2 regions of the Virgibacillus sp. LDC1 genome follow, and region 2 is predicted to be linked to the other one. Evidence: predicted binding sites of a transcription regulator. Region 2 holds the regulator's gene; the other holds the start of a gene.
What was found. Region 2 encodes NrdR, which represses ribonucleotide reductase genes. Its sites were predicted from a motif close to AACACNATATATNGTGTT; they were not measured.
Positions count from the first base shown of each region.

Region 1: a site for NrdR is predicted at 9,287-9,304, ahead of OHJ21_RS15255 (adenosylcobalamin-dependent ribonucleoside-diphosphate reductase). Genes of this name have one in related genera too.

Region 1 covers NZ_JAOXLZ010000001.1:3,377,295-3,392,740, forward strand. The annotation lists gene OHJ21_RS15225 (phytanoyl-CoA dioxygenase family protein) at 1-302, opposite strand, end outside; gene OHJ21_RS15230 (extracellular solute-binding protein) at 397-2,055, opposite strand; gene OHJ21_RS15235 (carbohydrate ABC transporter permease) at 2,148-3,068, opposite strand; gene OHJ21_RS15240 (ABC transporter permease) at 3,101-4,051, opposite strand; gene OHJ21_RS15245 (GntR family transcriptional regulator) at 4,648-5,808, opposite strand; gene OHJ21_RS15250 (hypothetical protein) at 6,156-6,302, opposite strand; gene OHJ21_RS15255 (adenosylcobalamin-dependent ribonucleoside-diphosphate reductase) at 6,523-9,168, opposite strand; gene OHJ21_RS15260 (DEAD/DEAH box helicase) at 9,593-11,350, shown strand; gene OHJ21_RS15265 (YqhG family protein) at 11,352-12,314, shown strand; gene OHJ21_RS15270 (hypothetical protein) at 12,474-13,604, shown strand; gene OHJ21_RS15275 (YqzE family protein) at 13,859-14,050, opposite strand; gene OHJ21_RS15280 (N-acetylmuramoyl-L-alanine amidase) at 14,202-14,996, shown strand; gene OHJ21_RS15285 (methyl-accepting chemotaxis protein) at 15,199-15,446, shown strand, end outside.
Region 2 covers NZ_JAOXLZ010000001.1:3,819,218-3,834,663, forward strand. The annotation lists gene OHJ21_RS17155 (YbjQ family protein) at 578-889, shown strand; gene OHJ21_RS17160 (alpha/beta hydrolase) at 1,405-2,346, opposite strand; gene OHJ21_RS17165 (MerR family transcriptional regulator) at 2,885-3,334, opposite strand; gene OHJ21_RS17170 (aldo/keto reductase) at 3,509-4,360, shown strand; tRNA gene OHJ21_RS17175 (tRNA-Ala) at 4,662-4,734, opposite strand; gene nrdR (transcriptional regulator NrdR) at 4,902-5,375, opposite strand; gene OHJ21_RS17185 (alpha/beta-type small acid-soluble spore protein) at 5,524-5,751, shown strand; gene OHJ21_RS17190 (lytic transglycosylase domain-containing protein) at 5,820-6,386, opposite strand; gene coaE (dephospho-CoA kinase) at 6,383-6,982, opposite strand; gene OHJ21_RS17200 (MntP/YtaF family protein) at 6,992-7,732, opposite strand; gene mutM (DNA-formamidopyrimidine glycosylase) at 7,855-8,688, opposite strand; gene polA (DNA polymerase I) at 8,834-11,494, opposite strand; gene phoU (phosphate signaling complex protein PhoU) at 11,764-12,423, opposite strand; gene pstB (phosphate ABC transporter ATP-binding protein PstB) at 12,477-13,232, opposite strand; gene pstA (phosphate ABC transporter permease PstA) at 13,281-14,156, opposite strand; gene pstC (phosphate ABC transporter permease subunit PstC) at 14,157-15,050, opposite strand; gene OHJ21_RS17235 (PstS family phosphate ABC transporter substrate-binding protein) at 15,150-15,446, opposite strand, start outside.

The sequences.
Region 1 (15,446 bases), 440 kb from region 2:
GCCGGCTGCATCGTATTCCACCCGGACTGCATAATGAATCGATCGCCAAGTAACCCCCTTATCTTCGGTAAAACCGAGGGATGATCCATTAAGTTTTCAAGAGCGTGTTCAGACTCATACCCTCTGCCGGCTTGACCCCAACCGACTGTACCTGCCGCTTCATGAAGTCGAATTGATGCCTGCAGGCATTCTTTGACCTCCTCTTTCGACAGCACATTCGGAATGACAAAATAACCCCACGATTCGAACATAAACTTATCGAGTTCAGTGAATGCGCCTGCTGAAACGACCGGGTTTAACATGAGTTCTCCCCTCTCTTGCATATTTAAAAGAAGACTGACCTAGTATTCATGAAATATTCGGGATGGCAGTGACACCATCCCGCAAACCTCTTCACTAGAACCCGACATCATCCCGTTCTGCAGCTTTTTGAGCCACGAACTCCGCCATTTCTTCCACGCCGGCAGCTCTAAACTTTTCTTGAACACTATGAAGCATATTTAGAGCTTCTTCATCTGACGCCGCAAAAAAGGCTTTCTTAAATTCCTCATCGAAATTCAAACTGCTGGTTTTATCGATATATTCCTGATATTTAGGCCACTCTCTTGCAAGGTAGCTGGCGCTTACTTTGTCTATGATTTTGATAGGCATTTTTGCCGAGAAACTTTCCTCCAGCTTTTGCCACTCCGTTTTTTGATCTTCCGGCGTAGGCCAAGTGACTTCAGAGGAGAATGCCCCGATGAACCTTCCCGGAAGATAACTGAGCCCTGCGTCTCTTTTCAGATCCGGGTTTTCATCGAATTGTTTTTTCACATCCGGGATCCATTGGGGTATCCCGTTTTCCATCGTGTAGTGCGTTCCTTCGATCCCGAAATACGCAAGCAATCGGCCTTCTTCGCTGTTGACATAATCAATGTACCGCAAGGCCGCATCGGGATCCTTGATGTTAGCGCTTAAGAAAAGGGCAGGGAAACCGGAACGGCCGGGTTTTTCCACTTGCGTTCGAATGTTTCCGCTCTTATTCTTCATCGGTCCGAGCAGTTCATATTGCATTTCCGGATTCGTTTTATAAAGCGTTTTTTGTAAATCAACTAACATAGGCTGGGCTCCGAATACGGCAAGCTTGCCCGTCGTCAGCTTTTCATTCGCTGTTGTGCTCGTATTGTTGAAGGCTTCAAGATCAAACAAACCTTCCGTTAATAACTTTCTCATGTATAACAACCTAGCTTCATGATCCTTGGACTGCGTCCAGTGAATCAGTTTTCCATCCACTTCACGGTAGTCCGAAATCGTGTAATCCGTCCACCCGGCAAGGAATTGGCCGTAATCCCATCCATTCCACATGGTTCCGGCAGGGATGACCGGCTTCCCGCCAATATCCTTGAAACCGCCATCTCTGATCTTGATCAATAGATCAACTAGCTCTTCCTGCGTATCAATATCCTCCGCTTTTACGTTTAATGCTTTCAGGATATCTCCCCTGGCAAAAAGGCCGTAATTCCAATTATGAATGCTCTCAGGGGTCCCGTCCGGGGTCTCCGTAGGAATGAGATACGTCTTGCCTTCAAATTCGGGACTGTTGAGATCGAACTCGGCAAAATCCTTCGCGATCCCGGTAGTCACAAGTCTTTTAATATTCGGGTATTTATCGAGATAAGGGGTTAAATCCAGAAGCTGTCCTTCCATGGCCGCCTTTTTGATGACTTGTCCTTCTCCTCCTGTCGTAGACCAGAAAGGTGCGTTAACGATATCCGGAACCGTACCGGAAGCAAAAATGGTGTTTAGCTTTTCTACTTCGCTTGTCGTGATGGACTCCAGTTTCAACGTGACCCCGGTTTTTTCCCTGATTTGTTGGGCCACGGGATTATTCTCCTGGTCCTGCGGGAAACCGGCTCCGCCACCGTTCCAAGCACTGAGGAAAGACAAGGTCACCGGTTTTATTTCTTCAGTACCTTGCTCCTTCGGACCCGTGTCAACCGTGCCTGCATCCTCCCCTCCGCCTTTTCCCGTACATGCCGTCATGGTCACTAAAAGCAGTAAAGCGATTAGTGCCATGCCAAGCACACTCCTACGCCTGTTCATCCTCATCCTACAATCCCCTTCCATTGGAAGATTATTTATATAAAAGGCACAGCCTTTTATACCAACTACTCCTTAAGAGAACCTACCAGTACGCCTTTCACAAAATATTTCTGAAGGAATGGATACACACAGATGATCGGAGTCGTTATGATAATGACGAAAGTCATCCTCAAGGCTTCCGGCGTTACGCCTCGCAGCTCCATCTGCGCCTCGGTCATGTTTTGAATGGCAGATCCGCTATTTCCCGAGGACGACGTCATCGACTGGAAAGACGCTTCGCTGATCATCTTGTTAAGAAACGTAGCTGCAGGCTGCAGGTTTTCATTCTGTATGAAAAACTGACCGGTAAACCAGTCATTCCACACGCCCACCCCAACAAATAAGGCAATGGTAGCAAGCACCGGCATCGAAAGAGGTAGTATGATTCTTGCAAATACCGACAACTCGCTTGCCCCGTCGATTCGGGCCGACTCCGACAGACCTTCGGGGATCCCGTCGAAGAAGGTTTTCATGATAATCGCATTGAAAAAATTATATAGGGATGGCAGCACCAACACCCAAAACGTATCCAGGATATGGATTTGCCGGAACAGGATAAACGTCGGAATAAGTCCTCCGCTGAACAACGTCGTAAAGAAAAAGAAGAATACGATATACTTTCTTCCGGGCAAACCTTTCCGCGAAAGTGCGTAGGCTAATAAGGCCGTCAAAAATACGGAGGCAACCGTGACCACAACGGTTCGGGTAATGGAAATATAAAACGAATTCAAGATCAAATGGTTGCTGAAAGCTTTAGCATAGTTTTCTAATGTAAACACTCTAGGAAAAAAATAGATTCCACCCTTCATCGCATCGTAGCCGTCATTGAAAGAAAGGGCTAGAAAATAAATAAATGGATAGAGTGCCGTAGCGCAGAATAAAAGCAGCACCGCATAGTTAAGCGTCATATACATTTTATCTGCTGGCGTCAGCCTTCTCACACCCATACACACACCTCCTTGTCTTCAGTGCTAGCTGATTACCATAACGATACGTTACTCACGCGTCTGGATATATTATTGACAGCAACGATGAGCAGCAGCGAAATCGCAGACTTGAATAAACCAATGGCCGTGGAATAGGCTAGTTGCCCCTGTTGTAGGCCTGTTTTTAAGACATAGGTGTCCAATATCTCCGAGACGCTTAATGTGGCCGGGGACTGCATCAGCCAGATTTGGTCAAAACCCGCGTTCAGTATTCCGCTGAGGGAGAATATGAGCAATATGCCGATCGTTGGAGTCAGGCATGGAAGCGTGATCTTAAATAGTTTGCTCCATCGACCTGCCCCGTCGATTTCCGCAGCTTCATACAAGTGCGGATCGATATTCGTTAAGGCGGCTAAGTAAATGATCGAACCCCAGCCTACACCTTTCCAGATGTCGGAAATGATGACCAATGGATAGAATAATTCCGGCTTTCCCATAAAAAAGATCGGATCCAAACCCATTTGGTAGCGAATGTCATTAATAAGCCCAACATTCGGAGACAGGATTTTTTGAAGTAAGGTAACGACTACGACCCACGAAACGAAGTGCGGCAGATAGGAAATCGTTTGAAACACTCTTTTGAATTTTTTGTGCATGACGGCATTGAGCATTAAGGCTAGGATCAATGGAGCTGGAAATCCGAAAAAAAGTTTAAGGGCACTAATGGATAACGTATTGCGGAGTACATCGTAAAAACTGGAATCGTTTAAAAACTGTTCGAAATATTTAAAGCCTGCCCACGGACTCCCCAATATCCCCAAATTGAATTTGTAATCTTTGAATGCGATGATAATGCCGTACATCGGATAGTAAGCAAACACCAGGAACCAGATAATAGCAGGAAGCAAAAATAAGTATATGTGCCTGAAATACCATATTCTAGTTAGTTTCTTATTCTTTTTTAATTGTTCAAATCCAGGGATAAGAGCACCCTTTGGTACCATTCTCCGAACACCTCCTACATCTTCGTCGTATCGGATTTTTACGAATCCATTCCCGATCGTTTAGGAACAGAGCCTATGCCAATGGTTTTCGATGTTTCGACGGTATATAGCGACTGTCTCCCCCTCCTTTATTGCAAGCGGTTTCATATCTATAGTTTAAATATATTCAATATGGTGTTGAAATCATTCCATAATTTCCTCATTTGGATAAAAAGTAATCTTCAGGTCAAAAAGGTTCTGGTGGTTGCATTAATGAATGCATGGGGGGCTGCTTGAAAAAGAAAGCGGTTGTTGAGCAAGAGGAGGCTCCTATTCTTTAGGTTATAAATAACGGATTAAGCACCTCTTCTCTCATCCTTCTTTTCAGGCGCTTTATTCCTTGATGAGGGTACATTATATTCAATATATACATATGAAATTGTTGGAAGAGCTTCTGCTGAATTTCTTTATGGATTTGGGACTTATTATGGGGGGATTTGATGTGAGGAAGTTGTAGTTGACCTAGCAGAAGAGCCCAAACGCCCTCGCTTCGTTCGAATAGCGCGTCGGACTCGTTATTAGGTTATCTATATATAAGAGAGTAGCGGATGTTGATATCATGAAGTGGAGAAAACGTTTTTTCCCGTCGTCTCGCCAATCACCAATTCCGGCTCCACTAGGGTTTTAACGAATTTTCCGTGTTGCCCGTCTTCACTGTTAATGACTTCAAGCAGCGTGCAAGCCGCGCGGTAACCCATGTCTCGTTCAAACTGTTTAACATGCGTGAACGTGCTGTATCCTTCGATGATGGAAGTCGGATCGTCAAAACTGATGATGGATATGTCCTCAGGCACCTTCAATCCAGCTTGACGCGCCATCTGATAGATTTTCACGCCAAGACTTCCATTTAGCGTAATGTAGGCCGTTGCCATTCGATTTTGAATATAGCGGTATAGGGGATGTGTTTGAGCTTGCACCAAACTTCCGATTTCAAAATCGGTTACGATGTGGGCAGGGTTAATGAGTGATCCCTTTTCCTTGAAGGCATTCATATATCCATCGATCCGCTCTTGAACAGTAACGGTTTGTATGGGCGAATCAGAGCAAATAGCGATATCACGATGCCCCAGCTCCCACAGGTAATTGACAGCCATGTTAACGCCAAGCCTACCGTCCGACGCTATATAATGAGTTTCCACCCCAGGAAGGTAACGGTCGATGAGAACGAACGGAAAACCCGCAAATTTCATGCTTAATATTTCCTCGTTGAATAATTCCTCGTCAACCGGGAAAATCAGTAAGCCTTCCACTCCGATTTTACTGCATGTCTGGATAGCCTCTTTTTCCTTATCTAGGTTGCCCTCTGATAAATAGATAACGCAGCGGTAATCGTTCTCATTTAGTGCTTGCTGAATGCCTTGTATAAGTCTAATGGTAAAGTAGTCATAAATGCTCGGCATAATTAGGCCTATCAACCGTGTCCGCGTTTCTCCGCTAGTTTTATGGATTTGCTTTACGGCACTTTTAGGAGGTGTCATCGGAATTTCATATTCAGGATCGCTTACAAAAGTCCCTTTTCCGGGCACCCTCGTTATGATTCTTTCGTTAACCAATCCGGAGAGGGCATTCACCACCGTAATCTTGCTTACTCCGAAACGCTCCATGAGTTCCTTTTCCGTAGGTATACGGTCACCGATTTTCAATACTTGCGATGTTATCAAGTCGCGTATATACTCTTGAACCATCTGATACAAAGGTATTCTTTCCGTTGGGTTCATCCGAATCACCACATTTCAATCAATATGTTCAATATATACATTACGAAAGACGCCATCGTTTTATTCCATTAGGGTGGAATAAATGCGTCGTGCAGCTGGATGTGAATACCCTTAGACTCTTTGATGGGGAGGGTGGATTTTCTTTTACCTGAGAAAATAGCCCGCCCTGAAAGGGACTTTTTGTATGATCAAAACGACAAATCCCAGTAAACGAGATTAACATCTCCCGGTTTTAATTTGCCCGTTAGCATAACAAAAAGCAGCCGACTGTTCTAACATCGACTGCCTTCTTGTCTTTGTAAGCTATCTTGCATGCCCCTGCACTACCATAAATTCTACATGTGCTTTTAGGTCTGAAAAGAAACCAAGGTAGCCGTGTTTGCAACTCCAATCATCGTTATGATCAATGTGTTCACCATTGCACCGAGCCAAATATTTCCTGTCAATTTGTACAGGCTTCGACTAATCATTGCCGCTGCAAATAACAAGACCATAAAGGGAAGTAAAACCATGGGATAAAGTCTCGTCTCTTGCCAGAATGAGTTACCCGTCATAATGCTATGTCATTCCCTATAAAGAACTCCATACTATCGGCATCGCTCTGCCGGAACCATAAAAAAAGAGATCCCCGCCTTCGCGGAAATCTCCAATGCATTTGAAATGATCATTCATTATTCATTATTTAATGTTTTCTAAACGAAGAGTTCAACTTCCTTACGAACACTTACTATACCCGCAGTTCCCGCACGTCTTGCACCCCTCGATGTTAATCAAGGATGCCCCGCCGCAGGATGGGCACAGATCCAGCGACATGGAGCCCCCGCCTGCGTGCGCGCCATGTCCGCCATATCCAGCAGCTGGCGTTGCCCCGGCTTCGCCTGCATCGACAGGCGCCATCGTGGCTGCGACCGGTGCCGGATCATGGTCATGATCCGCCTCGGCGTTGTTGGCCACATGCGTTTCGAGCGCCTTCGCCACGGCGTCGGCGATGGACTCGACGCGGTTCGCGCCGAAGCCGATCGCGCCGGTGCCGCCGATGCCCTTGAGGTGCTTGATCAGCAGCTCCACCTTATTGCCATGGTCCCCGTAACGGAGGAACAGGGAGCAAACGCGGCCCAAGGCTTCCGCCATCGCGAACACATCCGATCCGGCTTTGCCGACGTTCAGGAAGATTTCGCTTGGAATGCCGTCCAGATCGTTGATCGTAATGTACGCCATACCGAACGGCGTGTTCATTTTATAGGTCGCGCCGCGCAGCACTTGCGGGCGCTTCTTGTATTGTTTATCCAGCCCGCTCTTGCTCGGTGAGGCTGTCACGGCCATGCTTGCAGCCGCCGGCTCCACGCTCGCCGCATCCTCAGCCGCTTGCCCTGCCGCGCTTTGCTCAAGCGCCGTTTCCGCGGTAGAAGCTGTCGTCGCTTCGGCGGCTTTGTCTTCTTTTTTCTCCGTCTGCAGCACCTGCACGTCGCGGCTGCCGTCGCGGTAGATCGTTACGCCTTTGCATCCCAGATCGAATGCCAGCTCGTACAGGCGCTTCGTATCTTCAACCGTGAAGTCCGCCGGACAGTTCGCCGTCTTCGAGATGGAGCTGTCCACCCAACGCTGAATCGCCGCTTGCACGCGGATATGATCCTCGGCGGAAAGACTCATCGCCGTGACGTAATAGTCCGGAAGCTCCTCACCCGGATGGCTGTCCAGCCAATCCTGGGCAATTGGGACGAACTGCTCGTCGAAGCCGAGACGGCTTTGACGGAAGTATTTGAAGGCGAAGTACGGCTCGATACCCGTCGACGTTCCGACCATCGTACCCGTGCTGCCTGTCGGTGCTTGGGTGATGACGGTTACGTTGCGTGCACCTTTGTTGCGTACCGCTTCAGCAACTTCTGGATATACCTCGGTCATATTTTTCATGAATCCGCTTTGCAGGTACAGTTCGGCATCGAATGCCTGGAACGAACCCTTCTCCTCGGCAATATCGGCGGATGCAAGATATGCTTCGCGCGCGATGAAGCCATACAGCTTATCCAGGAACTCCAGCGATTCCGGGCTGCCGTAACGGATGTTCAGCTTGATCATCAGCTCGGCCAGACCCATCGTTCCGAGACCCACGCGCCGCTCTTTCTTCTGATTTAATTCGTTTTCTTCAAAATGGTACGGCGTCCGGTCAATGACATTATCCAGGAACCGCACGGAGTAACGCGTCGTTGTCGCCAGCTCTTCCCAGGCAACGTCATGATTCGCTTCATCATAGAACTTCGACAGGTTCATCGCGGACAGGTTGCATACGCCCCAGCCCGGGAGGCCCTGCTCACCGCAAGGGTTCGTACAGATAATCGGGTTGAAATACCAGCTGTTGGACATCTGGTTGTAGTATTCCATGAAGACGACGCCCGGCTCTGCCGATTTCCACGCGGATTCGATAATGGTATGCCAGACCTCGCGTGCTTTTACCGTTTTATATGGAATGATACTGCGTCCAGCTTTCTTCCATTTATCCAGATCGCCGTCCCACAGCTCATCATAATCCGGATCGGTAGTATCCGGGAACACCAGCTCCCAGTCCAGATCTTCCTTTACGGCCTTCATGAAATCGTTGCTGACGCATACCGACAGGTTCGCATTCGTAACTTGTCCCATCGTCTGCTTCACCGTAATGAAATCCTCCACGTCCGGATGCCAATCGTTAATCATCAGCATGAGCGCACCCCGGCGGCTTCCGCCTTGCTCGATCAATCCCGTTGTATAACTGAACAATCCGCCCCACGATACCGCACCGCTGGAAGATCCGTTCACGCCTCTTACAATCGCGCGCCGAGGACGCAAGGAAGACAAGTTAATGCCGACACCGCCGCCGCGTGCCATAATCTCGGTCATCTCGGACAGGGTTTCCATGATACCGCCCCGGCTGTCCTTCGGTGAAGGAATCACGTAGCAGTTGAACAGCGTCAATTCATCGCTTGCACCCGCTCCGGCCGCAATCCGTCCGCCCGGCACCAGCTTCCAATCATCCAGAATCTCGCGGAACTTCCCGCGCCACTCTTCCTGCAGTTCCGGCGTTGCCTCAACCGATGACATGGCGGCCGCGAGTCGATCCCACATTTCTTCCGGCGTTTTCTCGATGGTTAACGTCAGCTTCTCCACATCCGATTCCACAAGCTCGCCCTTCCGTGTCTTCACCGTGACCTTGCGGCCTTCGCGCTTCACGATTTCGCCAACTTCCTTGGTCGGAAATTTAGGATCATCCTTTGTCAGAACGAGCACCACATCGCCTACCTTAGCGTTGTTGGTGTCGGCATCCTTCCAGGCATACCGGTCCAAAAAGATCTTCTCGCTTAAACCTTCCAGCCGCTGATTCTGCATCGTACTCAAGAGCAACTACCTCCTATATAAGATATAAAATTAAAAAGATTCCCCAGTATATGCGCTCACCAACAACATAACCTGTTATGTAGCCGGTCAAACATCAAAAACCACTATATACACCATATATAGTGCTGTTAATTCATTATACTACACTATATATAGGTTAACTATGCCGATATTGTGAAAATTAAGCCGACAGATCCAAGCTCCCGCTCGCAAGCTTCCGCTTTCTTCCTCTCGCTCTCTTTTTCGCCATTCCCTATGAAAAAAAAGGATGAAAATATCCAATTCCAGCAGCCGTGCGCCATTCGGGTTATTCCACGCCCTTCCGAATCCGTGCAAGGTTATGAAGACTTCTTTTTTCGTCCATACTACATATACACCGTTGGCCCGGAATCTTTCACAACAGGAGGAGATCGACATGAACCATCAGCCATCTGCCGACTCAGGCATGATTTTCGACCCGCGCCTTCCCGTTCCACTGCAGATCGACCGTTCCTGGTTTGACGATCTCGCCGGTCGACTGGACAAGGGCGGACCTTGGGGTGACTATCGTCTCGCCCAGCTTGCCGTGGAGGGCGAGAAATCGCGTCTCGTTACAAGCTTTGAAGAACTGCAATGCCTCAAGCACCTTGGCGGCTTGTCCCCGCTCCCCCATCAGACCGATACCGCAAGACGCGTCTTGTTCGAGATGTCGGGCAGAGCGATTCTGGCCGATGAGGTGGGACTTGGGAAGACGATTGAAGCCGGCCTTATTTTAAAAGAATACATCGTGCGCGGCCTGGTATCCAAAGTGTTGATTCTGGTTCCGGCTTCCCTTGTGCTGCAATGGGTTCGCGAGCTCAACTCCAAGTTCGGCATTCCCGCGATTGCGCAGAAAAAAGCGTACTCCTGGGGCAATGATATCGTTGTCGCCTCCATGGACACGGCCAAACGCGATCCGCATCAGGAGATTCTGCTGAACGAGGAGTACGATATGCTCATCATCGATGAGGCGCATAAGCTCAAGAACAAGAAAACGTCCAATTATCAATTCATTCAAAAGCTGCGCAAAAAATACTGCCTCTTGCTGACGGCCACGCCGGTGCAGAACGATCTCAGCGAGCTCTTCAATCTGATCACCCTGCTGAAGCCGGGTCAGCTCGGAGGCCAAGGGCAGTTTGCCGCTAATTTTGTTGTCGATAAACGAAGACCCAAGAACCAGGATCAGCTCAAGGATGAGCTGTCCAAGGTCATGATCCGTAACCGCCGCGGCGAAGGCGAAGTGAAATTCACCAAGCGATCCGTCCGCAATGTAGGGCTTAGCCTCTCGCCCGAAGAACAGTCATTATACGACGGCGTCACGTCCTTCGTCAAAGATCAGTATCAGGCAGCAGGGGGAAATTTAAGCAGTATGCTGTCCCTCGTTACCCTCCAGCGTGAAGTGTGCAGCAGCCGCGATGCCGTCTTCGTGACTCTTGTTAATCTGTCCAAGAAGCTGCCGGAGGACTCGCCGCTGCGCGATAAAATCTGGGAGCTGGTCTATCTCATCAAGGCCATCAAAGCCAACACCAAGGCGGAAAAAGCCATTGAGCTGATCCAGCAAATGAACGAGAAGGTCATTGTATTTACGGAATACCGTGCCACGCAGGAATATTTGCTCAATTATTTCCGCGATCACGGACTGATCTCCGTACCGTACCGGGGCGGCATGAACCGCGGCAAGAAGGACTGGATGATGGACCTCTTCCGGGGCAAGGCGCAGGTCATGATTGCGACGGAAGCCGGGGGTGAAGGCATCAATCTGCAATTCTGCCACCATATGATCAACTTTGATCTGCCCTGGAATCCCATGCGGGTCGAGCAGCGGATCGGACGTGTGCATCGTCTCGGCCAGACCAATGACGTGAAGATCTACAACCTGTCCACGTCGGGAACCATTGAAGAGCATATCCTGAATCTGCTGCACGAGAAAATCAACATGTTCGAGATGGTCATCGGCGGACTGGACGTCATCCTGGAGCGGTTCGAGAAGAAGGAATCCATCGAGAAGAGCCTGTACAAAATCATGCTGGAGTCCGGCAACGATGATGAAATTCGCCAGCGCATCAGTACACTGGGTGACTCGATTCACCATATTAAACAGGATATCGAGCAAGGAAGCATCGTCGAAGAAAATCTGAGAGAGGAAGAGGCCTAATATGACCATGACGCCGCAGGAGGTGCAGCAGCACTTCATGGCCTATTTGGAAGCCACCGAATGCACCGTCATTGAAAAATCGCCTGAGCACGTCACCGTGAAACTGTCGCCGCAAGCTGACAAAATGCTCACCAACCGCCCGTATTACTGGGGCTTCGTGGAACGTACCGGCGCTCCCGCCGAAACGTTGTCGTTCAATTTCGTGTTTGATCCGGAAAAATACGACGAACGGCTGGCAAAGACCAAAGAAGCCGAAACCAAAGCGCAGCTCGCTGCGCCTGCGCAGGATCCGCTCCTGGCCCGCTTTTATGGGAATGCCCCGGTGCTGCCTATCCTTGGTCCCGGCCGCATTCAGCGGGAGAACATCGGCTACGGCAGCAGCCGGCTCGCACAGATCTGGAATGCTTCCCGGGAGGAAGGCAAATGCGTCTATCTGTTCCAGCAGCGCGAGACCGAGCCGCGTCCGCGAGCCCGTTCCACTCCGTATGAGCAGTGGCTGGGCGTCTGTTTCAAGGTGGAGTTCAGCTGTGATCTGAAGCGGGAGGAATTGTTTTTTCTCGGCATCTCACTATCCAGCCGTTCGATCGCCCAAGACTTCCCGGCGGTCCTGAATGGACGCGAACTGACGCCCCGCTTGCCGGAGAGCGTTCATGTCCGCCCGGCTGCGCTCACCTTGCAGCAGGCCGTAGATGCGCTGGAGAACCATCTCATCGACAAGCTAAGCAAGCTCGACTATGACTGGGCCACAAAAGCAAGAGAACGTCTTGAAGATGAACTGTTGGTCATCGACAGCTATTACGAGGACCTGCTCAAGGAGCAGGACGAAGAGAAAAAAGCGCTCATCGAGGAGCAATATAAGAACCGCCGGTCCGAAATGCAGTGGCAGTACGAGCCGAAATTGAGCTTGTCCGTCATAACCTGCGGTCTATTTCATCTATGTTCGCCTGTGGGTGCGTCATCATGACGCCCCTCTACAAAAGCAGGCAAAAAAAGAACCATTCTCCCTTCTCCTGCCGCGACAGCTTGCAACAGCCTTTGCAGAGCTTGTCCGATATGATGATTCCATCACATCCATGGCGCGTAGGGCCAAGGAAAGGCGGTTAATGATTTGAAACGGTGGAACATGAAACTTCATAACCCTAATGACAAGGATTTTAAGCCCAGATCACCCTATAATAAGCAGTTGAGCCGATATCGAATGTTGTCTGTCTCCGTTATCGTAACGACCATCCTGTCGTTCAGCACGGTCCAGCCGCAGGCAAGCATAGCTGCTGCAAGCCAAGCCGATGTTTCCAATTCTGCGGATAGCCTTAGTCTGACAAGCACTCCGTTTACAGCGGATCATCATATATTAGGTATTTCAGGTGTTAATCCGAACAAAGCCGTGGCTCAGGTGCCCGGGAGTTTGATGGACTTTGCTGAGGAGACCGTCGCTCAATTATCGGCCCATGCGCCATTTACGACCTGGGACGAAGCAAAACTCGAATTCACCCCGCTCGGTCCGGGCACGCACGGCTGGCTGGTCACGATTTCTGCTGAAGGACTGCCGCAAGGATACATGATTATCAGTGCAGGAGAAGAGGGTGGATATATCCTAAGTGAATACGGGATCGGCTCGACCCTTCCCTACAGCCAAGCTCCGCTGAAAGAGCGGCTCGCTGCGGAAGGTCTTATGAAGGCCGGAGGATCATTGCCTCAAGGGAGCATCGTGCGTAAGCTGTATGAAGTATCCCCTGTCTGGCAGGTCCAGCTCCCCGGCAAAAAGCCAGTCTATTTTAGTGCACTGAACAGCGAAGCGCTCCCGGATGAGCCTCAGAAGACACAAACAAAGACTAAGCCGGTATCCATATCCCTGCCTGCCGCAGCCAAAGGACTCGTGGCTTCATCCACGTCGAATCGTTGGTTTGCCGGAACGCCCTCCATCGCATCCGGGGACTCTCTTGATCCTTACGATAATCTGCTGTGGCTGACCTCAAGCAATCTAACGGCCCGAAGCAGCGCCGATCTGCGGAATTTACTGCAGGAGCACTCCACCCTGATATTCAAGTCCAAAAAAGGCAATGCCGCTTACGGCGCACCTTTTAACTTAACCGGCTGGCATCGCTGGTCATCGGGGAATCAGGAGAACCCGGCTGCGCTATATGTTTCGGTTCCCTTGCGGAATACGGACACCCTCCGTTTCCTGCCGGCATCCCGGTTAATCGGGCAGGGACAATTTTATGCTCAGCCGGAAGAATACGGCTTCGGCAGCTAACAAGCGATTTACGAATATCATATGCCATCCCATACAACAGCCCTCATTCCTGCAAAATATGCCATAAATGACAAAAGGACGCGGCCCTTTCACAGGGCAGCGTCCTTTATGATTTCACGGCGTTTTACAACATGTTCACCCACATGGGTCGACAGCCATCCAGGAGCTTGGTCGCCCCAAACCGGAGATCGTGCGCACATGAAGCAACTCGCACGATGTACAAAATGCGGATTCATAATAACATGCAGCAGCAGCTACTTTGTCTTTTTTTTGCGTTTGGTGGTTACATCCTCTTTCCACAGCGACATGGAGAGCGGAATCATGCCGAACCACCTTGTGGTCCAGGATTCCTTCACCTTCGCCTGGCGCCGAACGTCCTTAGGCGTATCTATATAATGAACCACGCGTTCGGTAATGTACTTGATCAATTCATCGCCGCTAGCCATACGAATCAACTCCTTATGGTTTTTCCACATCCCAGTATCAGTTTGCTCCATTTCGATCGATTCTAGACGCACGCACTTGAACAGCATGATTTTTCCGCCAAATGCACATTCTAAAAAAGCCGAAAATTTTACGTGAAAGAAGGGAGCCAACATGATTAAGACAGCCATGGTATGGATGCTTCTCTTTACACTGGTACTCCCGAGTTCTGTTATGGAAGCCTATCCAGTGAAGGAGCAAGCCATGACGCGCCCCGTTCATCCCATCCCCATATCGACAACAAGGCTTCTGACCGAAACGCCGGAATCCACCCACTCTTCAGGGCAGGAGGTCGACCAGTCAGAACTAAGGCAACTGCACCCTTTTGCCCATGATGTCATTATGATCGATGTGGGGCATGGCGGAATCGATGGAGGAACGTCGTATGGAGACATTCTCGAAAAAGATATCAACCTGGCCATTTCGCGCAGACTGTTCATGCTGCTTCGCAAGGAAGGTTATCATGCCGTCCTGAACCGCGATGCCGATTACGCGCTTAGCGACGACAACCGTTGGCATCGAAGCTCCTCGAGACATCGCCGCGATCTGTCGCAGCGCAAGCAGCTCAGCAGTGAAATCCCGACCAAGCTGGTGGTCAGCATTCATGTGAATTGGGGAAAGAACTCGTCCAAGCGCGGAGGCATCGTTCTGCATCAATCCGAGGGACGCAGCACCCTGCTTGCGGACACCATTCAAGAGCAGTTGAATCTGGTTTACCGTAACAACAATCACATCATGGTAGGTAAACCATATTATCTGCTGAATCAAACCAAAGTACCCGCCGTCATTGTCGAAACCGGCTTTCTCAGCAATATGGAGGACCGGACATTATTAACCGGCCGTAACGGTCAAATGCAGATCGCCGAGGCCATTGCCGACGGGATTATCAGTTATTTAACAGCCCTGTAGTTAGGGGCTGTTTTTTTGCTATATAGACCTGCCTGCTCCAATAATTAGGTCTATCAGCCTTATATTATGTAACTTTAATTAACATCAATATGAAAAAAGTATCATTTTTTTTGAAATTGTGATAGAAATTTCGGGATATTATGATAGTATAACTAACATATAGAAAGATAGATTACTCAAATAGGAATTGGGGGAGATCGCGATGTTGGACTGGCTTGGCTATCGCCAGGGACTTCCGCTCTGGATTTCATGGCGTCTGAATCGTAATTTGAAGAACGATGTTGAAGACATATTCGAAGGTATTGCCGAAACGCGTAAAGACCTGCTGTTCACTTGGAGTTATGAGTATTGGGGACATCTGGAACGACTGAAGGAGCAGCTGAACAAGGATAACCCCCATGATTCGCAAGTCGGCAGCGAACGTCCTCGCCCTTTGTCTTCAGACACCCG
Region 2 (15,446 bases):
ATGTCACTGACATATTCAATGATATATTTGTAAAAGCCTTGTAAATTCTATGTTAAATCTCAATGCAGCGGTCCTGAATCATAAATTATATATCAGTGATTCATTCATTCGCTTCATATGTTTGCTTCAAAAAAGCGCCCCGCAAGCCTTGAAGTAAAGGCTTGTGGGACGCTTGGCTTTTTATTGCCGGGTAAATTCTGCCCGGTCAAAGTTTCCGATATATTTATAGGTGGAATCGGTTGAGTCGGTCAAAACAATATGGATCGTGAACGCCTGTGAGCGTCTCCGTCAGCTGCCCGACTGGCGCCTGACAACCATCCGTACCCGCTTATTACGTCCACTCGTGCAACCAATCCTCCTCTGTTGGCGTAATAAAAGGAAGACACACACGCTGGAAAAATGGGTCGTATTCTTCTAGTCATGCAGTCATTGTCATCAGGCAACCTTCTCCACCAAGGCGATCAACATCCTGGGGGCGGTGTACCAACCTGGTTTCACGATTGGCAAGGGCCATTTTTTCGGAAGTTATTTTTACATGTATTCGCTATAAAAATCTATTTGAAAGAAGGAAGATCGCATGATTATTACAACGACATCCACCATTGAAGGTTACCCTGTTCAAAGGTATATCGGTATTGTGACCGGCGAAGTCATTATGGGTGCTAATGTAGTGAGGGACTTTCTGGCCTCCATTACGGATATTGTCGGCGGGCGCTCAGGGGCTTACGAAAACAAGCTGCAGGAAGCAAGGGATGCAGCGTTTGTCGAGATGGAAGATCGAGCCGTACGCCTGGGGGCAAACGCCATTATAGCAGTGGACATCGACTATGAAGTTATTCGTGAGGGAATGCTGATGGTGGCCGTCAGCGGAACCGCAGTGGTGGTATAGCCGGTACAGTGTCAATTTTCCGTATATAAGTTCTTGTCGTTAAGTTATGACAAGAACTTATATACTTTGCCGTCTTTGGTATCTCAAATCTCTTATAAATAAAAAAATCCCATCATTCATAATTGATGGGATTTTTTTAGACCTTTAATTTTGAAACGTATTTATCAACGTATTGTTGATATTCATTTTTGTTGATTCCATTCCAATTACCGCATCCAGATTTCTGCGTGTCTCTGTGCAAATTGTTGGAAGGAGACAGGCGCCTTCCCAGTCACCCTCATTACAGTATCAGTACTTACATCGTCCGCCCCTTCCTTTCGAATTTTACGGTCGAATCTGAAAAAAAGAAGACGGTACCTGGAGTTCCGTGCATGTCTCCAAAGGTGCCGTCTTCCACTTTGGGGCAAGAGAAACTTTAAGTCTTTCACTCTTAGTAGGAAAGGAATATATAGATAAGTTGAAATCCGAAAATGATGATACCTTCGGATCTACTAAAGGTGCTTGAACCGGGTTGATTATACCTGAATCCAAGCGTTAGCCAGTAGAAGTGCTCCCCGAGCAGCCGCGGTATCGGCCAAATCGTTTAACATCACGAAGTCATGGATGATGCCTTGGAAGCGAACAGCCGTTACTCGAACTCCGGCTTCCCGCAGTTTATTGGCATACGCTTCACCCTCGTCCCGCAATACATCGGCTTCGCCTGTAATTACCAGAGCTTCAGGAAGCCCAGCCAATTGCTCAGTTGTCGCTTGCAGAGGAGATGCGTAAATTTCTTTTCTTTGCTCCGGATCCGTTGTGTATTGATCCCAGAACCATTGCATCGCGTCGCGACGCAAAAAGTAACCTTCGGCGAATTGTATGTAGGAATCGTTGTCGAATGAAGCGTCCGTTACCGGGTAGAACAACAATTGTTTGTGAATCTTCGGCCCTTTTCGATCTTTGGCCATCAGCGTAATGGCTGCGCTCATGTTGCCTCCGACGCTATCACCAGCTACTACAATACGGTTGGTATCAAATCCGTATTTGCTCCCGTTCTCTGCCACCCAGTCGAGTGCCGCGTACACTTCTTCGATCGCTACCGGATAGCGATTCTCGGGAGATAAACTGTAATTTGTGAACACAACTGCAGATTGGGAGCCAACGGCCAATTCGCGGATCAGTCGATCATGCGTATGTGCGTTACCGAATACCCAGCCGGCTCCGTGTGTGTACAGAATAACCGGAAGCACGCTCGGTGCATTTTGCGGGCGGACAATGGTAAGAGACACACTACCCTTAGGGCCGCCGTTAATGGTCAATTCTTCTATTTCAACCGGCAATTTATTCACAGAGCCGGATTGGACTTGATCGACGACTTCGCGGCCTTTCACCGGGCCATGATCAAACAAATAGGGAGGGTTGGCTGTCGCCTCCGCAAATTGTTTAGCAGCTGTTTCGAGTACGACTTTATTTGTCATTTTAAAAACTCCTGTCTCTTCTTTGGATTTGTTAAATTAAATTTTGAAATATTTGTGAATATAACATTTGTTCCCGAGATTTGTCTTACTTTACCATAAAATAAGTGTCAACATCCATATTACCAGGTATTCACGGAAGGTGAATAGGCGTTTCAATTTTAAAATCACATTTAGATTTTGATAGCTAAAAAAGATTCATGTAACACACTTCCTTCAAATTAATTTAGAAATCTAATATTCCCATTGTATTTGCAAAGAACCCGGAAATGTAATTACGCACATATTTGTAACTTAATCAATGATTTGGGTAGTATTGGCAGATGTGAATTGAACAAATTGAGGAAAAAGGGGCCCTCCGCAAAAGGAGGTCCTAATACTTGCCGTTACAGACAGCACGGGGATGCGTATCATCAACCATAATACTGTCGTACCCGATAGTTCAATCTAGCGTGACGCGGATCTTGTTCATTGCCAAGCCAATCAGGAGTTTAAAACCGAAGATTTTCTTCGATGCGGTTGATGTGCGGACGAATATCTCTCACGCCTTCCGAACCGAAGGCGAGTAAAATACGTCACCATGCATATGCTGAATTTTGTCCCAGTTGCCGGGATTGGTCGTGTCTGGAGCGCGGTGCTCCAGAATGGCCTGATATAGGACGGTTTTTTGTTCCAAATGGGCAATGTGCTGTTTGGCTTCTTCGAGCTTAACGAGCGCCGCTTCTTTATGCTCCATTATGAGTGTGTAGCGTTGCGGAATGGTCGAATCCCCTTCGAGGCAGAGGTCGACGTACGTTTTAATGACTTCAATCGGCATCCCGGATTGCTTGAGGCATTTGACGCCATGCAGCCAGTTGATCGATTCTTCGTCGAACATCCGAATGTTGTTTTGATTGCGCTGTACGCTTGGCACCAGGCCTTTATCCGTATAAAAGCGCACGGCGTGCTCGGTAAGTCCCGTAATCAGGGCGGCTTCTTTGACCGTATGCATGTGTAATCCTCCTTGGAAAATAAATTTTTGAAGACGGCTTGACTTCGTGTAACACGAAGGTAGTAGGCTTATTGTAATGCAAATCGACCGAAAGCGGAAGCCCCGCTGAGGTGCCCGATTCACGGGATTCGCGGCCGTTTGCCGTTTTACATTTGAACCATAGGAGGAATTACAATGCAAACTGTAACATTGAACAACGGAATGAAAATGCCGATCATCGGCTTCGGTGTCTACCAAATTCCCGATGCTGAAGAATGCGAGAATGCGGTATATGAAGCGCTGATGGCCGGTTACCGCCTAATCGACACCGCCGCGGGTTATCTGAATGAGGAAGCGGTCGGACGCGCGATCAAGCGCAGCGGCGTACCGCGTGAAGAGCTGTTCATCACGACCAAGCTCTGGGTTCAGGATGCCGGCTACGAGAGTGCCAAGCTGGCGTTTGCCAAATCCTTGAGGAAGCTGCAGCTCGACTATCTCGATCTGTACCTTATTCACCAGCCGTTTGGCGATTACTACGGCGCTTGGCGTGCGATGGAAGACCTGTACCGCGAAGGCAAAATCAAAGCGATCGGTGTCAGCAACTTCCTGCCCGATCGACTTATGGACCTCATCGTGCATAACAAAATCGTGCCCGCCGTCAACCAGGTCGAAACGCACCCGTTCTACCAGCAAATCGAGAACACCGCTTTTATGAAAGAGCAGGGAGTGCAGCACCAATCGTGGGGGCCGCTCGCTGAAGGACGCAACAACATGTTTGGCAACGAAGTGCTGACCTCGATCGCGGAAAAATACAACAAGTCCGTCGCTCAGGTCGTGCTGCGCTGGCTTGTTCAACGTGAAGTCGTTGTCATTCCAAAATCAGTGAGAAAAGAGCGGATCGTCGAAAACTTCAACATTTTCGACTTTGCGTTGAACGCGGACGATATCGAACAAATTTCCACCCTCGATACGGGGAAAAGTCTTTTCTTATCGTACCGCGATCCGGAAGTCGCCAAGATGATGGGCAACTGGAAAGTCGATCTGTAAACCTTGATCGAACCGTAAACTCATCACGCGTTTATCCTCATCTATAAAGAAAGGACAGAGCGCCCCTGTCCTTTCTTTACTTGAATTGCAAATTGTTTGTCCTTGGATAGGATCGGGTCGCGAAAATAAAACAAGCAGCGCCGGGAACCCCCATGCTGCTTGTTTTCATGATTTAAATTGATTACCCATCATTGTTTTCAATTTCGTCCCCAATTCGCCCCCAAGACCTTTTCTGAAAAGAATTAACAAGTCATTAAAAAACAAAAAAACCCTTGATGTACCATCAAGGGTTTTCTTCATATGGAGCCTAGGGGGATCGAACCCCTGACCTCATCGCTGCCAGCGATGCGCTCTCCCAGCTGAGCTAAGGCCCCGTAAGCGACTTCTATATCATATAAAAAATCAGCAGGCATGTCAACATGTTTTTCACATTTTTTGATGACGTGCTGTATCCCTTTTACTTCTCTATATCATGTCACTTATCGATGATGAGGATGGGAGCACCGGAAGAGCACCTGGATCACGCGGAACCCCGGCGCTCTTACAGCTCCTGACCGTCCGTATCCTTGGACAGCAGGCTTTTCAGTTCCTTCATAAACATATTGATATCCTTGAACTGCCGGTACACGGATGCAAACCGGACGTAAGCCACTTCGTCGACCGGATATAACCGTTCCATCAGAAGCTCCCCGATCTGGCGGCTCTCCACCTCTGCTGCTGCGGTATTTCGCAGTGCCTTCTCAACATCCGATACGATCATATCCAGCTGGTCCACCGATACCGGACGCTTCTCGCATGCACGTATCAAACCGCGGAGTACCTTCTCCCGGCTGAATTCTTCGCGGCTTCCGTCCTTCTTCACGACGATCAGCGGCGTTTCCTCCACCATCTCAAAGGTTGTGAATCTCTTGCTGCACTGCTCGCATTCCCTGCGGCGGCGGATGGATTTATTCTCGTTGGCAGGCCTGGAATCAAGCACTTTCGTCCCGGCATAACTGCAATATGGACACTTCATAAAGTCAACTTCACTTCCTTCGTTTCAGCGTTTTTTGGCCTTAATGGCGCTAAAGAAAAATTTACCAGCAAAACTTTTTTCTTTTATGTTATGAAAATGCGAAACCCGAGACATAATACTTTTACCAACCCAAGGAGGTGAACTTAACATGGCACAAAGCAACAACAACTCCAACAACCTGGTTGTTCCTCGCGCAAACGCTGCTCTTGAGCAATTGAAGTACGAGGTAGCTCAAGAACTTGGTATCTCCATTCCACAAGACGGATACCAAGGTAACATGACTTCCTACGAGAACGGTTCGATCGGGGGATACATCACAAAGCGTCTTGTAACCCTGGCCGAGCAACAATTGGCTGGTCAATTCTCCGGTCAATAATTGATTCTTCCTTAAAAAAGGAGTGTTGGACGGCTCGATGTAAGAGCCTGTCCAGCGCTCTTTTTTCATTAAAAGCCGTCCTTATACACATCCGTATATTGATTATAATAATAAATCACGCGCTGTACATAGTGACGGGTTTCCCCGATGGGAATACTCTTCACATTCTCGTAGGTTCCATCCCACATGCCCTTGTTGATCCAATTCTTGACGTTCCCGGGGCCTGCATTATAGGCAGCGATAGCGGCAATCGGATTGCCGTCCATTTCCTTGTGCAGGTTCTGAATATACCAGGTGCCGAGCTGGATATTCGCATCCACTTCATTCTTCACGCTCAGCAGGTTCACCGACGGCAGCTTGGCCATTTCCATCGCCCAGTTCGCCGTATCCGGCATCAGCTGCATAATGCCCAGCGCGCCTTTCTTGGACTCCTTGCCCGGCTTGAAGTTCGTTTCTACTCGTATGATGGAAGCCACCAGGAATGGATCAACCTCATAATAAGCGGCATGCTTCCGAATTTCATCCTTATAATGAATCGGATACAGCAAGGTCATCCAGTTCGAGCTCAGAAACAGCAGCGCTACAAAAGAAACAAACAGCAGGAGCAGCACTCTTTTTTTACGGAGCCACTTCATAACCGAACCAACCTGCCCCACAGGTTGTCCACCTGCTGCTGTGTTTCGGCCAATGTTCCGCTGTTATCGATGAGGATATCCGCCAGACGCTTCTTCTCCTCGATATCCATCTGGCTGTTTAAACGCGCTTCTGCCGCTTCCCGGTTAAGATCATCGCGCACCATCAGGCGCTCAAGCTGCAGCTCTCGCGGCACATAAACGACAGCAATCTGGTCAAGATAAGAATACTGCTCCCTTGCCTCAAGCAGCAGCGGAATATCCGCTACCACGAGCCGGTCGGGATACTGCCGCTCATATGCTTCCGTCCGTTCCCGGATTTCCTGCCGGATCGCCGGGTGCGTGATCTCATTCAACACCGTTCTCTGCTCGGGATGATGGAAGATCATTTCCCCGAGTTTTTTTCGATTCAACGTACCGTCCTCAAACAGGATCGCTTGTCCAAAATGTTCGGTCACTTTACCCAGCACCGGATGACCCGGGAGCATGACTTCCCGGGCGATGAGATCCGCATCGACGAGAAGTGCTCCCTTCTTGGTCAACATAGAGGACACGGTGCTCTTGCCTGTTGCAATTCCTCCGGTTAAACCGATATTCATGACTTCACCTCATAACAGCTTCATTATACCCATGACGATTAACAAAAAAGCAGGCAAATAAGAGATAAAACGCATGCCGCCCTTGGATGCAAAGCGTAAACCAACCCTCATGCCCAGCACCAGGAATATCCCGCTAAACAAGGAAACGATAGCTGCCGTACCTAGCGGTGAGAAGCCCAGCATGGCAGCGCCAAGTCCTGCTCCGAACGCATCGAGCGATAACGCGATCCCGAGCCACATCGCCTCCCACGGGGAGATGCTGCCGGAGTCGTCCAGATCCGCTTTTGATGGACTGCGGAGAATTTGAATAACAATGCCGATCTTTGGAATCTCAAGAGAGAATACCGCCCGCTGAACATGCTCTTGACCTGCCGTGTTAACCTCACGTCGTGATTTCACTTGATAGTCAGCCGCCTTCGTTTCCATAAGGGACTGGGAAATATCCCTATTAGAAACCGGCTGCACATCAGACTCATTTTTTCTGCGAACTTGCTGATATAGAGACCATAAGCCCAGCAGAATCAAAATGGCGGCTCCGATCACGGACGCCACAGATGGGGATAAGAACCGCTGCAACAGCGCGCCTGCCTGCATGGAGGCGCCGAGCACCAAGCCGGAACATAGCGAGATGATCAATACAGACAGCAGCGGTATCCTTGTTTTGCGCAGACCGTATGTAACCCCCGCGCCAAATCCGTCCAGGCTTAACGCCATGGCCAGCAGCGCAGACGAGAAAATATGACTGAGCACCCTTTTCCCTCCTCGTAAGCTCCACATCAAGCGGCTCATTCATGAAGAAGAGCAGCTCCATGCGCTCCACATATGTTCCACATTATATGTGTAGGGAAAGGAATGGGTGCACGCCTATTGGATTACTTCTTTACCGGCTGACACTTCGGGCAGAAATGGGTCCCCCGTCCGCCAACCACGATCTTATGAATCGGTCCGCCGCATGTATGACACGGCTTGTCCTTCCGTCCGTAAATCTGATGACTATGCTGGAACATCCCCATTTCACCCTGTCCATTGACATAGGACTTTATGGAAGATCCACCCGCGTCTACGGCTTCGGACAGTGTATCCACAATCGCATGATACAGTCGCTTGAGCTCGGCATCCTTCAGGCTGTTAGCATTACGCTCCGGATGAATCTTGGCTCGAAACAATGCCTCATCGACATATATATTGCCGATGCCGACCACATATGCCTGATTCAGCAGCACCGCCTTAATCTTCGTTTTCTTGCTGCCGATGACTTCCTTGAAGGTTCCGAATGTAAACGTATCATCCAGCGGCTCATACCCCAGCTTGGCAAGCGGAGCATGCTGGAACTCTTCCCCTGTTGCAAAGAGATGCATCGTTCCGAATTGGCGTACGTCCTTATAGCGCAGCTCCGTGCCGTCCGAGAAATGGAATATGACATGGGTGTGCTTCTCCACCGGCTCCTCGGCAGGGTACAGCCCGTAACGCCCTTCCATCCGAAGATGCGACACGATCACCAGTCCGTCCAGCAATATCCGCAAAAATTTCCCGCGGCGCTCTACGCCTTCCACGGTATGATCCTTCAACATAAACGCAAAGGCCTCAATATCGTCAGGACGCTGAATAATCCGCGGCAGATGTACGGATACATGATCTATATGCTTACCTTTAATCAATTGGTTAAGTGTTCGTTTCACGGTTTCTACTTCCGGCAATTCCGGCATAATGACTTCACCTCATCTCCCATTATACCGGAAGTTGGGACAGAGCGGGACCATGGTTTTGTGGAAAGGTATGGTGCATATGGCCCCCCTCTTCACGCCATGATCCCTATAAACAATCCTCTATCGGCTGGCACCGTGTGCAGCTTTACTTCGCTTCGTACCAGTTCTCGCCATAGCTGACTTCCGATTTCAGCGGTACCGACAGCTTCAGTGCCTGACTCATCACGTCCGGCACCAATTCCTTCATGATCTCCAGCTCATCCTCCGGCACCTCGAACACCAATTCATCATGCACCTGAAGCAGCATGCGGCTCTTCAATTGACGATCATGCAGCGCCTTGTCCATATGGACCATGGCCAGCTTGATAATGTCCGCAGCGGTTCCCTGAATCGGCGTATTCATCGCCGTCCGCTCGGCAAAAGACCGCAGGTTAAAGTTGCTGGCGTTAATCTCTGGCAGATAGCGTCTGCGTTCAAGCAATGTTTTCACATAGCCGTCTTGCTTCGCCTGCTTGACGATCACGTCCATATAACGCCGCACACCCTGGAATACCTCGAAATACTGGTCGATGAACGCCGCGGCTTCCTTCCGGGTAATATTCAGGTTCTGGGACAAGCCATAGTCGCTGATTCCATACACAATGCCGAAGTTAACCGCCTTCGCGGATCGGCGCATATTGGAGTCCACCTCATCCACGCCGACTCCAAACACGTCCATCGCCGTCTTGGTGTGGATGTCCATATCGTGGACGAAGGCTTCCTTCAGCCGCTCATCATCCGAGATATGCGCAAGCACGCGCAGCTCAATCTGGGAGTAGTCCGCCGCCAAAATGCTCCAGCCCGGCTCGGACGGAACGAAGACCTTGCGCAGCTTGCGGCCCTCCTCCAGACGGATCGGAATGTTCTGCAAATTCGGGTATTGGCTGCTCAGACGCCCCGTTGCGGCAATCGTCTGGCGATAGTACGTGTGCACTTTACCAGTCTGTGATGAAATCTCCTTCAGAAGACCTTCCACATAGGTGGATTGCAGCTTGGCCAAGGTACGATACTTCAGAATCAAGCGGACAATATCGTGATAAGGCGCAAGCTTCTCCAGCACCTCGGCATCGGTAGAATAACCGGTTTTGGTCTTCTTGATGACCGGAAGCTCCAGTTTCACAAACAGAATTTCGCCCAGCTGTTTAGGCGAATTGAGATTGAATTCCGTCCCGGCAATCTCATAAATCTCATGAACGAGCTTCTCGATCTGTTCTTCAAACTCGCGACCCAGCTCCTTCAAAGCCTCCGCATTAACGGCAATGCCCTGCTTCTCCATATCGGCCAGAATGCGGGACAGCGGCATCTCCAGCTCATGGAACAGCGGCAGCATTTCGTTGGCAGCCAGCTCCTTCTCCTGAACAGGTACCAATTCGGATACGGCCAAACATTTTCTGGCCATGTGCTCGCTGAGCTTCTCCATATCGGGAACCTTGTACTTTGCTCCTTTACCGAACACGTCCTCATCGGCTTGAAGATACGCAAGCCCGTATTTGGAGGCCAGGCCGCTAAGGCTTTGATTGGATTCGGTCGGGTCCAGCAGGTATGCAGCCAGATGAACGTCGAATGCCGCGCCGGCAAAAGCGATGCCCTGCCAATGGAGGGCCAGATCAATGCGGTGCAGATCATAACCGCGTTTAGGGATCTCGCTGTCGGCAAGCCAAGTACGGACAGGCTCTGCCTCTTCCGACTTCAGAACCTCAAACGGTATGAAGTACTGTCGTTCCTCTGTAGCGAGCGCGAGTCCGATCACCTCGGCATGATGAGGGTTGTCCCCATGCGTCTCTACATGGAGTACGGTCACCTGGGTCAGATTATCGGCAACCTCCTTAAGCCCCTTCGTGTCCACAAGGGTCACGTCAATCTTCGCTTCGGGCTTCGATTCAGCCGCATCTCCGCCCATTCCGCTTGTGCTCAGGTTTAACCGTTCAATTAGCGATTTAAACTCCAGCTTCGCCAGTGCAGGTCCTGCCGTCTCTTCATTCAGGCCTGTAAATGCCATTTCATCCAGCGACTGCTCCAGCGGTACTTCGCGGAAGATCGTAGCCAGCTTCTTGCTGAGTATGGCGGAATCGGCATGCTCTTCGATTTTCTCCTTCATCTTGCCCTTCAGTTCATCTGTGCGTGACACCACGGCTTCAACGGACCCAAATTCATGAAGCAGCTTCAGGGCAGTCTTCTCACCCACTCCAGGAACACCGGGAATGTTATCGGAAGCATCGCCCATTAGTCCCTTAAGGTCGATAATCTGATCAGGCGTCAGGTTATATCGCTCCTTAATCTGTTCTGGTCCGTAATACTCGATATCGGTAACGCCCTTGCGGACCATCGCGATCGTAGTATGCTCCGAAGCCAGCTGCAGCATATCCTTATCCCCGGATACGACCATCACCTTCCGGCCGGCTTCGTCAGCCTGACGGGTAATGGTGCCGATAATGTCATCGGCCTCATAACCGCCGATTTCAAACTGGGATACGCCTAGGCCTTTCAGCAGCTCCTTCAGCAAAGGGAATTGTCCGGAGAGCTCGGGAGGTGTCTTCTGGCGACCACCCTTGTAATCCTGAAAATCCGCATGCCGGAACGTTTCCTTGCCTGCGTCGAATGCGACCATCATATGGGTCGGCTTATGCTCCTCAATCAAGCGAAGCAGCATGGTTGTAAAGCCGTAAACCGCATTCGTCTGCTGTCCGCTGGCATTAGTCAGCGGCGGCATCGCGAAGAATGCCCGGTAAATGATATTATTTCCATCAATTAAAATCAGCTTGTCCATAGAACACCTCGCACCAATATAACTTCCTTTCCACATGATAACATAGGTTACCGTCAATTCCGAACAATCCGTTCGATTCACGATGATTTCCTAATCATACGCAAAATAACCCCACAAAGTGGAGCCTGTGCTTCGATGCTTATTCCAAATACTTTGCGGAAGCCCCCAATATATAAATGCGATTAAAGAATTGCTTCCGCTTCGCTGGAATTTTCTAAATTCTCGCAAAAAAACGCCAGCTTTCGCCAGCGTTTGACTAATTCATTATGCTATTGATTGAGGTCGGGACGGTGACCCGTTACAAGGTACACGGTGCTCTCGCCAATGTTCGTCGCATGGTCGGCGATCCGTTCAATGTAGCGGCCCACCATGATCAGCAGCATCGCCTGATTGGCCGAATCCGGATCGGAGGTTAGATGCGCATACAGATCCTGCAGAATGACGCTGTACAAATGATCGACCTGATCGTCATCCTGGGCCATTTTATAAGCCAGATCCGTATTTTCCGTCAGATAGGACTCGATGGATTCCGAAACCATCGCACGCACCAAATCCGACATCCGCGGAAGATCCACCAAAGGCTTGATCAGTTTCTGGCCTTGCAGACGGATCGTAACTTTAGCGACATCCCGAGCCAAGTCTCCCATACGCTCCAAATCGCTGGCGATTCGGAAAGCAACCAAAATCCGGCGCAAATCCTTCGCCACAGGCTGCTGGGTCACGATCAAGCGGGAGCCGATGTCCATGATCTGCTCTTCCATTGTGTTTAACTGCACATCATTCTTGATAACCGCCTGCGCTTTCTCCGCATCCAAGGTCTGGAGAGACTCTACGCTGCTTGCCAGTGCCTCCTCCATATGCTTGCCCATATCCTGCAGCAAGGTTTTCAGCTCATCAAGCTGCTGATCAAACTCAATTCTCCGGATCATATGTGATGCTCCTCCTATCTACTTTTAAGAAAGATCATAGTCGTGATAATGGCTTAACCGAAACGGCCCGAGATATAATCCTCGGTACGTGCATCCGACGGTGTCGAGAACAGCGTATCGGTGTTTGCGGATTCAACCACTTCGCCATTCAGGAAAAATACCGTCTGCCCGGATACGCGTGCAGCCTGATGCATATTGTGCGTAACCATGACGATGGTATATTTGCTCTTCAGCTCTTGCACCAGCTCTTCGATCTTCAGTGTCGAGATCGGGTCCAGCGCGGACGTGGCTTCGTCCATCAGCAGGATATCCGGCTGTACGGCAAGTGCCCGGGCAATGCACAGACGCTGCTGTTGGCCGCCGGACAAGCTCAGCGCGGACCGCTTGAGATAATCTTTGACTTCATCCCACAGCACGGCTTGTTTCAAGCTTTGTTCCACGATTTGATCAAGCTCCGCTTTACTGCGGATCCCGTGGAGACGAGGCCCGTAGGCGATGTTGTCATAGATCGATTTAGGAAACGGGTTCGGCTGCTGGAATACCATCCCTACCTGCTTGCGCAGGGCTTCAACGTGGACTTCCTCGCTGTAGATTTCGGTCCCGCCGATTTGCACGCTGCCTTCAATCCGTGTGGAAGGAATCATGTCGTTCATCCGATTCAGCGTACGCAGCAGCGTTGACTTACCACAGCCCGACGGTCCGATGAACGCCGTCACCGTTTTCTCCGGAATGTCCAGATCCACGTTCTTAAGCGCATGGTACGTGTCGTAGTAAAGGTTTAATTTCTTAATCTGTATGATGGATTCCATATCTTATTCATGTCTCCTTTTTCACGATTAGATCTGCTTATGCGTATCTTAGATGTTCTTCGAATACTTGTTCCGGATCCATACGGCTGCAATGTTCATGATGAACAGCATGATGAGCAACAGAATAATACCCGAAGCCGCCAGTTCGTGGAAAGCCTCACTTGGTCTTGATACCCAGTTAAAGATCTGGATCGGCATGACAGTAAACGAATCGAGCAGATTTTCCGGCAAGAAGGCCACGTACGTTAAGGCACCAATCATGATCAGCGGTGCGGTTTCGCCGATCGCACGAGACAAAGCCAGGATAACCCCGGTCATAATTCCTGGAATCGCTGACGGGAGCACGGCGCTGGATACCGTTTGCCATTTCGTTGCGCCCAGCGCATAAGAAGCATCGCGCCGGTTCTTAGGCACGGCGCGAAGCGCCTCCTGAGCGGCAACGATAATAATCGGCAGCACCAGCAGCGTCATCGTTAATACCCCGGAGAGCAGGCTGCGGCCAAGATTCATGCCGCGTACAAAAATCGCCAGTCCCAGGATACCGTATATAATAGAAGGAACCCCTGCAAGCGTACTGATATTCAGCTGAATCAGCCGAACCCAGCGGCTGCGTCCTGCATACTCTTCGAGAAAGATCGCTGCGCCCACGCCTAATACGAAGGACAGCGGAGCCATGAGCAGAAGCAGATAAACCGTGCCGACAATCGGCGATTTCAGTCCTGCTTTATCCGCAATACGTGACGGAAAGTTGGTGAACAGATCAGGTGAGAGTCTGTGAACACCATCCATCACGATCGTGACAATCAAAGCCATCAAGGCAAGAATACCGATACTGGTACAAGCCAGGAATATCATGTGCAGCGTCTGGTCACTACGGCGTCTCCGGTTGATTCCTTTGCTATCTCCCAGATTCAATTGTTCCATCTAGTATTCCTCCCTGAAGCGGCGAGCGACCCACTGCGCCAATATATTAAGCAAGAAGGTGATGACAAACAAGGTCAGACCTACCGCAAAAATCGTGCCGTATTCAATCGTTCCGCGCGGAACATCACCCATACTTACCTGAACGATATAAGAAGTCATCGTCTGAATGCTATCCAGCGGATTCAGCGTCAGCTGCGGCGTAGCGCCGGCCGCAACCGTTACGATCATCGTTTCGCCAATCGCGCGCGAGAATGCCAATACGAAGGATGATACGACCCCCGACAGAGCGGCAGGCAGCACAATTTTCAGCGCAACCTCAAATCGGGTAGCACCCAGCGCGTATGCTCCGTGACGAAGGCTTTTAGGTACCGCGCGCATCGCATCTTCACTTAGAGACGAAATCATAGGCAGGACCATGATCCCTACCACAATACCCGCACTTAGCGCATTAAATATACCCATATCGGGAAAAATCTTTTGAAGGAATGGCGTTACCGTTTCAAGCGCAAAATATCCATAAACAATCGTTGGTACACCAGCCAATACCTCGAGCACTGGCTTTACAACCCCCCGAACCCGGGCAGGAGCGTATTCATTAAGATAAATAGCGCATGCCAAGCCGATAGGCACTGCGAATAAGATCGCAATGCCTGTAATCAGCAATGTGCCGCCCAGCAGGGGCAGCACGCCGAATTCTTTTGGAGGGAGAATCGGACTCCATGTCGTTCCTGTCAGAAAGGACCATACCGGTACTTCCTTGAAGAAGATCACGGATTCCTGTAGAAGCGTATATACAATACCGATGGTAGTAAACACCGAAAGCATGGCACACAAGCCGAGCAGGATTGGAATGATTTTGTCTGAGGTGCGCGTTTTGCTTCGACGGAATGTCATGCTTTTTGTGTTTACCGCCACGGGTGAAGTTTTGTTCATTCTCCTCTTCCCTTTCTATCGGTTGCCCGAAGGATTCCCTTCGGGCATGTAGTCTTTAAATTATTTTGCCAACTTGTCTTTTTCTTCTTTGTACTGTTCATCTTGAAGCGGTACGAAACCAACTTCGCCAGCAAGACTAGCGGCATTATCAAGGTAGAAGTTCATGAACGCATTCACTTCTGGACGCTCAAGCTCTTTATCGTTAACATAGAGCAGCAGCGGACGGGACAATGGAGCATAACTGTTATCCTTGATCGTTTCCATGCTTGGAGCTACGGTAGCCGTACCGTTATCGATCGGAACCAGCTTCAATTTGTCTTGGTTCTCTTCATAGAACGAGAATCCGAAGTATCCGAT